Regions from separate parts of the Fusibacter sp. QWL-12 genome, predicted to be linked through region 1. Evidence: predicted binding sites of a transcription regulator. Region 1 holds the regulator's gene; the other holds the start of a gene.
What was found. Region 1 encodes LexA, which represses DNA repair genes until DNA is damaged. Its sites were predicted from a motif close to CNAACANNTGTTNG; they were not measured.
Positions count from the first base shown of each region.

Region 2: AC4PID_RS06130 (putative DNA modification/repair radical SAM protein) is a predicted target of LexA. The motif match lies at 1,675-1,688, and genes of this name have one in related genera.

Region 1 covers NZ_CM178745.1:3,700,273-3,705,922, reverse strand. Annotated here, with positions in the region: gene AC4PID_RS17700 (LysM peptidoglycan-binding domain-containing protein) at 1-293, opposite strand, end outside; gene lexA (transcriptional repressor LexA) at 530-1,159, shown strand; gene gdhA (NADP-specific glutamate dehydrogenase) at 1,361-2,698, shown strand; gene AC4PID_RS17685 (NAD(P)-dependent malic enzyme) at 3,362-4,534, opposite strand; gene AC4PID_RS17680 (methionine gamma-lyase family protein) at 4,578-5,650, opposite strand, start outside.
Region 2 covers NZ_CM178745.1:1,183,999-1,189,648, reverse strand. Annotated here, with positions in the region: gene AC4PID_RS06140 (phosphoribosylformylglycinamidine synthase) at 1-496, shown strand, start outside; gene AC4PID_RS06135 (cell wall hydrolase) at 695-1,495, shown strand; gene AC4PID_RS06130 (putative DNA modification/repair radical SAM protein) at 1,703-2,992, shown strand; gene AC4PID_RS06125 (TIGR03915 family putative DNA repair protein) at 2,976-3,722, shown strand; gene galE (UDP-glucose 4-epimerase GalE) at 3,808-4,794, shown strand; gene AC4PID_RS06115 (galactokinase) at 4,807-5,650, shown strand, end outside.

The sequences.
Region 1 (5,650 bases):
ATACGATAAACAACGGCTCTAATATCTTCTTCATAGTAATTATGTGAAGCAGCAATATCCCATAATGTATCCCCTGGCATCACTTCAATTTTAAGTGGTTCGTGATTCGTAGTTGCTTCAGACATAAAAAAGCCTGCTACATAAGTTACGATGGTGCTCAATATAATTAGTGTGATTAAACTCATAATGACAAAACGAGTTCTGTTTACAATATATAGTCTTTTTCTTCTTTTATGGCTATTACTAGGTTGTCTAAGGTAGTCGTAATGCATTACATCTTTATCTGCTTTCATAGGATTCAACTTCCTTTCTTGCGACTTTTCGGACCAGTTCCGAACATGCGTTCTTTCAATGTCATTATATACGAACGGATGTTCTTTGTAAAGAGAAAAACAGAACTAATGTTTGATTTTTTTTTGTCTCTGTGTTATAATCAGCATAAATACAGGAGTTCAAGCTATTTTAAAGTTACGACGCACTATTTTGCGCATTATATTTTGATAAATAAATTATATCTATAGGGGGTATCATGGGCGCTTCTATATCAAAAAAACAACAAATGATTTTAGACTTCTTAAAGGACGAAGTCTCAAAAAAAGGTTATCCACCATCAGTAAGAGAAATTTGTCAAGCTGTAGGCTTAAAATCTACTTCGACTGTACATACACATTTAACGAGGCTTGAAGAACTTGGAATGATTAGACGAGATCCGACTAAACCGAGAGCGATTGAAATCTTTGATATGGATCACGAACCAGTGTCTAATGTCGTTTCCATGGCGCGAGATACTCAATTTATTCCTATAGTTGGTGAGATTACTGCTGGTCAACCTATTCTTGCAGTAGAGAATATTGAAGAAACCTTCCCTATTCCTTCTGATTTCGTTGATGAAGGAACTTATTTTATGTTAAAAGTTAAGGGCGATAGCATGATTGAAGCCGGAATTTTTAACAGAGATTTAGTATTAGTAAGAAAACAAAATGATGCAATTAGCGGTGATATAGTCGTTGCAATGATTGATGACAGTGCAACCGTTAAAACCTTCTATAAAGAAAAAAGCAGAGTTAGATTGCAACCTGAAAACCCTACAATGTCACCTATTTATGTTGATGATGTTCAGATATTAGGTAAAGTTAAGGGTGTTTTTAGAAAAATGTAAAATGAATTCTTGTAATAATCAAACGAGCAACAAGTTGACGTAATTATATTATGTCAACTTGTTTTTTTATTTTCATTTATTTCCTTTTTTTTACGTATTTTAGTGATAAAATCACCCATTATGTTATAAAATGGTTATTTTATTGATTCCAAAAAAGTGATATTATTTTAGTAGTACAAAATATTTTTAAAGGAGATTTGTATGTCATATATAACATCAGTTTTTGACCGTGTTAAAATGAGAAATCCTAATGAAAAGGAATTTCTTCAAGCTGTTGAAGAGGTTTTTGAGTCTCTTGAGCCAGTAATTTCTAGACATCCAGAGTATGAAAAAGCTAATATCTTAGAAAGAATTACAGAGCCTGAAAGACAAATCGTTTTCAGAGTTCCTTGGGTTGACGATCAAGGCAACCTAAACGTTAATAGAGGTTTCAGAGTACAGTTTAACGGTGCGATTGGGCCTTATAAAGGCGGTTTACGCTTCCACCCTTCTGTATATATTGGCATTGTAAAATTCCTAGGATTTGAACAAATCTTTAAGAATTCACTAACTGGCCTACCAATCGGTGGCGGTAAAGGTGGTTCTGATTTTGATCCAAAAGGTAAATCTGACGCTGAAGTTATGAGATTTTGCCAAAGCTTTATGACTGAATTATATCGTCATGTTGGTCCTGATGTTGATGTTCCTGCTGGGGATATTGGCGTTGGTGGCCGTGAGATTGGCTTCTTATATGGACAATACAGAAGAATCAGAGGCGCTTTTGAGAACGGTGTCTTAACTGGTAAGGGATTAACTTATGGTGGATCGCTTGCAAGAACTGAAGCGACTGGTTTTGGATTGGTTTACTTCGTTGAAGAAATGTTAAAACATAATGGTAAAGATTTAAAAGATAAAACTGTAATTATATCGGGTTCAGGCAATGTAGCCATTTACGCATGTAAAAAAGCAACTCAACTGGGTGCAAAAGTTGTAGCGATGTCTGATTCTAGTGGCTATATCTATGATGAGAATGGTATTGACTTACCTGCAATTCAAAAAATTAAGGAAGTTGAAAGAAAACGTATCAATGAATACCTTAAAGATCATCCAACTGCAAAGTTTGTTGAAGGACATGGCGCTGTGTGGTCACTTAAATGTGATATTGCGCTTCCTTGTGCAACTCAAAATGACATTACACTTGAGCATGCAAAAATCTTAGTTGCAAATGGCGTTACTGCTGTTGGTGAAGGCGCGAATATGCCTTGTACAAACGAAGCAATTAAGTACTTCTTAGATCAAAATATCTTACTTGCACCTGCTAAAGCAGCAAATGCTGGTGGTGTAGCAACTTCTGCTCTTGAAATGAGCCAAAACTCGATGAGATACTCTTGGACATTTGAAGAAGTTGAAGCTAAGTTAAAAGATATCATGATCAATATCCACAAGAATGCGGCTAAAGCTTCTGAAACATATGGCTTTGGTTATAACCTTGTAGCAGGTGCAAATATTGCTGGATTTATAAAAGTTGCTGATGCGATGTTAGCTCAAGGTGATTACTAAATCTAGATATAAATGGGTTTGAAGATGATTAAATTGAAGTTCTTATATTGAAAACCATAATATTTTGAATTTGACATCTAATAGCAATAAAAAATGCGTAACTGCTCCTGCTGTTACGCATTTTTTTATTTCTGAGACTACGATACACTTTATAAAGTCATTGTACTTTCCAAATCAGAGTCTATGTTATTTCAATATAAGATCATGGTTTAGAAAAATACTGCATTATTCTGATCATCTTTTCACATATCTTTGCTTTTGTTTCGATCATAGATCAATGAAACTATAAGTAAAAACATTAGTGTCAGACTAGTATATGAGGATAATCTATAATAGTTATAAAATGTTGATACGGACCAATTTTTGTCACTAATAAACAAATGACTCCAAACGCCTCGTAATGAAATTCCATCATTTGCGACCAAGTTCAAAGAAGCAGTATAATTTGTAGAAAAATCAATATTTAGTATTATCGATAATACTAACAAGGGGAAAATCCAACTTGACCAATTAAAAGCTTTATTACTACTAGTTTTTAAGAACCATCCATATATGATCCAAATAAGTATTATCATTGGTATTGTAATCATAGTCATAATACTTCTCCTTATTAAAAAACAATAAACAAGCAGGAATTTCAAACAGAGTTACTTGAAGTTAAGGTTATAATTTAGAAACACCAGATTTAACTGCAGCCTCATACACTGCTTTAGCAACTCTATCGCCTATTGATTTGTTAAGTGCAGATGGAATAATGTAGGATTCATTTAGCTCCTCATCAGCAACTAAAGAAGCAATTGCATGTACAGCAGCAATTTTCATCTCTTCATTAATATCCGATGCTCTAGCATCGAGTGCACCTCTAAAGATGCCTGGGAAAGCCAAAACATTGTTGATTTGATTTTCGAAGTCTGAGCGACCAGTTCCAACGATTCTCGCCCCTGCCTCTTTTGCGAGATCTGGCATGATTTCTGGATCCGGATTTGCCATTGCAAAGACGATTGCATCTGAGTTCATGGACTTAACCATTTCTTGAGAAACGGCGTCTTTTGACGAAACTCCGATAAAAACATCTGCACCAACCATTGCATCTGCTAAAGTGCCAGTTCTAAGTTCTGGATTTGTAATAAGAGCAATTTCATCCTGTACCCAGTTCTTTTGTGTTTCATTTCTATTTAAGATGCCTTTACGATCGCACGAGAGTATGTTTTTAGCACCAATATCAACTAACATTCTAGCGATAGCATTCCCAGCAGATCCTGCACCGTTGATAACGATTGTAATGTCTTCAATCTTCTTATTTACAATCTTTAATGCGTTAATTAAAGCAGAACAAACGACAATCGCTGTTCCGTGTTGATCGTCATGGAAAATCGGAATATCCAATAACGATTTAAGCTTTCTCTCTACCTCAACGCATCTTGGGGAAGAAATATCCTCTAAGTTAATACCACCGAAAACGGGTGCAATTTGAACCACAGTATTCACGATATCATCCACTTCTTGCGATTCAACACAGATTGGAAAAGCGTCAACACCGGCAAATGCTTTAAAAAGAATTGCTTTACCTTCCATAACTGGAATAGCCGCTTTTGCGCCAATATTGCCTAATCCTAAAACCGCAGATCCGTCAGAAACAACTGCGACTAAATTACCTTTTGATGTGTACTTATAAACGTCGTCAGGATTAGCTGCAATTTTTCTGCAAGGTTCAGCAACGCCAGGCGTATATGCTGTAGATAAATCAACCTTTGTCTCTAGGTTTACTTTACTTGTAACCTCGATTTTACCTTTTTTAGCTTCATGTAGCTCAAGTGCTAATTGATTATAGTTCATATTACCTCCTTGATTTTTTGCCTTTAGCAAAATGGAATAGCAACTACTTGAGTGTGATTAAACTTCGGTCCATTAGAAACTGCAAGGATTTCATTACGCCAAATTTTGAATGCTCATAGGTTAAGCCACCTTGGAAATAGGCGATATACGGTTCTCTGATAGGCGCATCAGCGCTGAGTTCTATGGAAGAACCTTGTACAAATGCACCTGCTGCCATAATAACATCGCTACTATACCCAGGCATCGCCCATGGCTCAGGTGAAACAAAGCTATCGATAGGCGAAGCACTTTGAATGCCTTGGCAGAAAGCGATGACCTTTTCCGGAGATTTAAATTCAATTGCTTGAATGATATCGCTTCGTGACGATTCTGGGCTAGGATTGACTCTGTAACCGAAATGTTCATATACTTTGGCACATAAAATTGCACCTTTTAGTGCACCACTTACAACCTTCGGTGCCATAAAAAGGCCTTGAAGAATAGGTCTTGTTTGACCAAATGTTAAACCACATTCTTTTCCTATTCCTGGCGAGGTCATACGTCCAGCAACCTGTTCGATAAGGTGTTTCTTGCCAACAATATACCCACCGCTAAGCGCTAATCCCCCACCAGGGTTTTTAATTAAGCTCCCAGCCATTAAATCGGCACCAACCTCCGTCGGTTCTAGGTAATCTAAAAACTCCCCATAGCAGTTATCTACCATGACAATAACTTGTGGGCACTTGTTTTTGACATGAGCAATTACATCTGCTATTTCGTTTATAGTTAATCCTCTTCTCCACGAGTATCCCGCAGAGCGCTGAATGTAAACAACGTTTGTATTTTCATTGAGTTTTGAATCAATGGCGTTAAAATCAAAACCACCATCTTCTTTTAAAGACACTTCGTCGTAAGTGACACCAATATCCATAAGTGACATAGACTCTGATGTCGAAAGTCCTATGACCTTTTCTAGCGTATCATAAGGTCTACCGGTAATGCTAAGCATCCTTTGATTGGGTCTAAGAACGCCAGTGAGCATTAGTGTTAATGCATGTGTACCTGAAACAATAATAGGTCTTACAATGGCGTCTTCAGCACCAAACAGAGTACTATAGATATTTTCGACAGCATCTC
Region 2 (5,650 bases), 1.4 Mb from region 1:
GATGTTAGGGATCTGCAATGGCTTCCAAGCTTTAGTGAAGCTAGGACTTTTACCTTATGGTGAAATAAGAGAGCTTTCTGAAGATTCCCCAACCTTAACCTTTAATAAGATTGGTAGACACGTCGCTAGAATGGCTTCAGTAAGGGTAGCTTCAGTCAACTCACCTTGGTTATCAAATGCAAATGTAGGTGAGATCTACCAAACGGCATTTTCTCACGGAGAAGGTCGTTTCTTTGCCGATGAAAAAACGATTCAAATTTTAGAGGCAAATGGTCAAATTGCGACGCAATATGTGGATCCAAATGGTCAAGCGACTTACGATGGCAACTATAATATCAATGGATCAGTAGAAGCGATCGAAGGCATTTTCTCGCCAGATGGTAGAGTGTTTGGTAAAATGGGTCACATTGAAAGAACCGCTGAAGGTCTTTACAAAAATATTTACGGTGAAAAAACTTTTGATATTTTTACCTCTGGTGTTTCATACTTTAAATAGAAAAATGACTTTAAAGCAAAAATAAGATGTGTTTTTTATAAAAAAACTACAAATAAATAGCTTTTGAAATATTTATGTTTCAATAATTAAAAACAGGACAAACTATTGCAAGTAAAAACGTTAAAGACATATTTCCATAATATGTCTTTTGTTTTTTTTGGATTTGTGTTAAAATCGAAAAATAGTCAAGGAGGTTTTATGAAGTTAAAGGTATTCTTTTTGATGCTTTTTTCATGCTTATTGATTTCTGGGCTTGGATTTGCAAGTGATGTCCTTGTGACCATCAATGACCAATTATTAGAAGACGAAGGGATTATAATAGAAGAGAATGGTATCCCATATGGTCTGCTATCCGAGTTCGCTCAAAGAATGGACATATCCTTAGAATGGCTCCCTAATGCTAAGTTTGCAGTGCTTAACATAGGCGAGGATTATGTCAGCTACAAAATGGATTCAAATCTAATCGTGATAAATAACAAATCAGATGAATTAACAAGTGAAAGTTTTGTAAAAGACGGTAGAATCTACGTTCCGCTATATTCGATTTGTGAAGTGATGGGAATTCAAATGACATGGGACCCTGAACTTGTACATGTAACATTGAGTCATCCGGAATTCAAGGTTGCTGCCAGCGAAGTAAGAAAAATGAATTATACTGAAGAGGATTACTACTGGTTGGCTAAGATCGTAGAAGCGGAAACCAGAGGTGGCTCTTTGGACAAAAAAACAGCTGTGGCAAATGTGGTTTTAAATCGCGTTGCCAGCCCTAAATTTCCAAACACTGTATATGAAGTTATCTATCAGCGCAATCAGTTTCCCCCTGCTTACAAAAGCAGTTTTCTGACAAAGGAACCGTCTCAAGCAAGCTTGATGGCGGCTAAAAGAGCCATGATGGGAATTGAAGTTGCACCAAACTGCCTGTATTTCAACTATATTCCGTTTTCAACAAAGGCGGACAGCTTTTATAAGTTGATTGAAGGCGATTACTTTTATTTCTAGATAAAAGGAAACTAGGTATAAGCATGATTGACGTTACTCAAATGAGTAACGTCTTTTTTTTTAGCCACAATCTCGCTTGTGGTAAAATCTGAGGGTTCGATGCCCGAAGATTTTTATTACTTGATTTCATAAGAACATTATTTATATACATTTTTGGGAAAAAGGCGTATAATCTAAATAGAACATACGTTCTGTTTGGAGGGTGTTATGGAAGCTTTAAAAAAACTTGAAATCTTAGCGGATGCTGCAAAATATGACGTGTCTTGTTCTTCCAGTGGCAGTGAGCGAAAAGCTGTAAAAGGGGCACTTGGTAATGCTGCATTACCAGGGATTTGTCATAGTTTCGCTGAAGATGGGAGATGCATATCGCTACTCAAAATTCTATATACCAACAAGTGCCTTTACGACTGTGCATATTGTATCAATCGGGCAAGTAACCCAGATATGCTGAGAGCAGAGTTTACGCCTGATGAAGTAGTGGATCTAACCATCAGCTTTTATAGAAGAAATTACATTGAAGGATTATTTTTGAGTTCTGGTGTGGTAAGATCACCAGATTACACCATGGAGCAGCTTTTGGCAGTTGTCAAACGATTAAGGGAGAGAGAAAGGTTTAATGGCTATATCCACCTTAAGGGGATTCCTGGCGCTGATCCTAAGCTGATTGAACAAGCTGGCCTTTATGTGGATCGGATGAGTATCAATATTGAGCTACCGACGACCAAAAGCTTGAGACTTTTAGCGCCTGAAAAAAATAGAAATGAAATGATTGCACCGATGCAGATGATCAAAGAACGCATCGTCGAAAATAAATCTTCCATCGTTAGATACAAACACACGCCTTCTTTTGTTCCAGCGGGTCAAAGTACACAGCTTATAGTAGGGGCGACGGATGAGGTTGATTATAAAATTATAAAAATTTCTGAAGCGCTCTATAATCGTATGTCGCTAAAACGCGTCTATTATTCGGCGTATGTTCCTGTTGGAAAAAACGCTATTGTTTCAATGTATCACACGGATGCGTTAAAGCGAGAGCATCGTATTTATCAAGCGGACTGGCTTTTGAGATTTTATGGGTTTACCGCAGATGAAATTCTAACAAAGGAGGATCCAAATCTCGATATGGAGATGGATCCTAAATGTCAGTGGGCGGTTAGGAATCCACAGTTATTTCCGATGGAAATCAACAAGGTGAGCCTGCTTGAGCTGCTACGCATTCCTGGGGTTGGTAATGTAACAGCAAGGCGAATTATGGCTGCTAGGCGATTTGGACCTGTCGGTTTTGATGCTTTAGTGAAAATGGGTGTTGTAATGAAGCGTGCGAAATATTTTGTTACTTGCAATGGAAAGTACTTTGGTGACATTGATTTGGAACCGAGAAAGTTAAGAACGCTTCTTATAGAACCGCCTAAAAAAGGTGCGAATCAGCTGAAAATGTTTGATCTATATCCAAGTGTTTTCAATTCAGGGGGTGGACAGAATGGTTTATCTATTTGATGGTAGCTTTGAAGGCGTACTTTCAGCGGTGTATGAAATGTTTTATGCTAAGGCAAACCCTGAAAATGATCAGCTATGTATTCGAGCGCTCTATCAGTATGATCTGTTTGATCAAGTGGTGGAATGTCATACAGTTTCTGAGTATGCGGGAAAAGTAACTGCATCTATCATCGAAACTTTTGGAGAAGAAGCATTTCGAAGGATTGGCTATGCCTATTTGTCTGAGGACGAACAGTTTGGGACGAAGCTGTTTAGAGCCTTAAAAAAAGCTTATAAGTTTGGTGGCAATGGATTAGAAAACTATTCTGAAGAGGCGATTATGACCCTTTATAAATGCTATAATGCAGTCGCTAGAGAGTCACATCGAATGATTGGTTTTATTCGCTTCGCAGAGCTCGAAAAGGGAATTTACTATAGCCAGTTTGAACCTACCTACGATTTGTTGGCATTGGTGGTGCCGCATTTTGTCGATCGTCTTGGCGATCAACTCTGGGTGTTACATGATACAAAAAGGCGGAAAGCGGCTTTTTATAACAAGACAGAGGTTCACTTTAGTGATCTTGATCCGGTGGAATCACTTTATTATTCCAGCCGAGAGGAGAAGTATCAGAAAATGTGGCAAGCGTATTTTGATCATATAGCAATTGATGAACGCAAAGACAAACGTAGACATATGCAAATGATGCCTAAGAAATACTGGCAGTTTTTAACCGAAAAAAAAGCCAAGTAAATTTTTACTAAAATAATTGATTTTATTAACTCATGTGATATGATAGTCTTAAGTAAACGAATCTATTCGGTTAAAGGAGAATCATATGATATTGGTTTTAGGAGGCGCTGGCTATATCGGTAGCCATGCTGTAAGACAACTGATACAAGCTGGTGAGTCAGTAATCGTTGTCGACAACTTGGAAACAGGACATAAAGAAGCGGTAAATGAAGATGCAAAATTCTATCAGGTTGATATAAGAGATGAAGCAGCACTTAGAGCAGTCTTTGCTGAAAACAATGTTGAAGCAGTAATGCACTTTTGTGCCAACTCACTCGTTGGCGAGTCAGTACACAAGCCAATCAAGTATTTTGAAAATAATGTAGGCGGTGCAATTAATGTTTTAAAGGTCATGCAGGAATTTAATGTAGATAAAATTGTCTTTTCATCTACTGCTGCTGTTTACGGCGAACCTGATCAGGTACCGATTTTAGAAACGAGTAAAACGGATCCAACGAATCCTTATGGCGCATCAAAGTTAATGATGGAAAATATGTTTAAATGGGCAGATCATGCGCATGGCATTCGTTATGTTTCACTAAGATACTTTAATGTCGCAGGAGCGGATCAAACGGGTGAAATCGGAGAAGCACATGGTGTTGAGACACATCTGATTCCTTTGGTGTTACAAGTACCATTGGGACAGCGCGAGTTTATTACGGTATTTGGCGATGACTATCCAACGAAAGATGGCACGTGTATCCGAGATTATGTGCATGTGATTGATTTGATTGATGCACATATAAAAGCGCTTACTTATTTGAGAAACAAGGGTGAGAGCAATGTGTTCAATCTCGGAAGTGGCGAAGGATTCTCAGTTAAGGAGATTATTGAAGTGGCAAGAAAAGTGACTGGACATCCTATTCCTGAGAAAGTAGATGCACGTCGTGCTGGCGATCCATCAACTCTAATTGCATCTTCAGAAAAGGCAAGGTCGGTTTTAAAATGGGATCCCCAATATACTAAAGTTGAAACGATAATATCTGATGCATGGCGGTTCCATCTGTCACATCCAAATGGATATAAAGCGTAGTGGAGGACGGATATGAAGGAACAAATGAGATTAGAATTTTTAAATAGTTATAATGACGCTTCTGAAGCATTTTATTTTTCACCAGGTAGAGTCAATTTGATTGGTGAACACATCGACTATAATGGTGGTATGGTTTTGCCTGTTGCGATTAACCTCGGTACCTATGCGCTCGTGAGTCCAAGAAAGGATTCAAAGGTAAGATTAAAATCATTAAACTTTGAATCGCTGGGTGTGATGAGCTTTGATTTAAATTCGATAGAGTATGACCCTGCTCTTGATTGGGCGAACTACCCAATGGGCGTATTGTACACACTTCAAGCTGAAGGACATAAGACACCTTTTGGATTTGATCTACTCTTTTATGGCGATTTACCAAATGGCGCGGGTCTATCATCATCAGCATCGATCGAAGTTTTAATGGCGACTATTGCCAACGACTATTATCACCTTGGACTTGATGGCGTTGAAATCGCAAAACTTTGCCAGTTGTCGGAAAATCAGTTTAATGGCGTTAATTGCGGTATTATGGATCAATTTTCCATCGCAATGGGTAAAAAAGATCATGCGATTATGCTTGATTGTGATACTTTAGATTACACATATGTACCTGCAACATTAGGGGATTATCGAATTGTAATTATTAATACGAATAAAAAGCGTGGTCTTGTTGACTCAGAGTACAATCAGAGAAGAAGTGAATGTGAAACCGCATTTAGTCTTTTGAAGTCCAATTATAAAAAGCGACCAATCACATCGTTGTGTGATATGACGCCTAAAGAGTTTATTGAGGTATCAGAAGTGCTTGAATCCAGCTCAGTCTATAAGAGAGCCATTCATGCGATTCAAGAAAATTTCA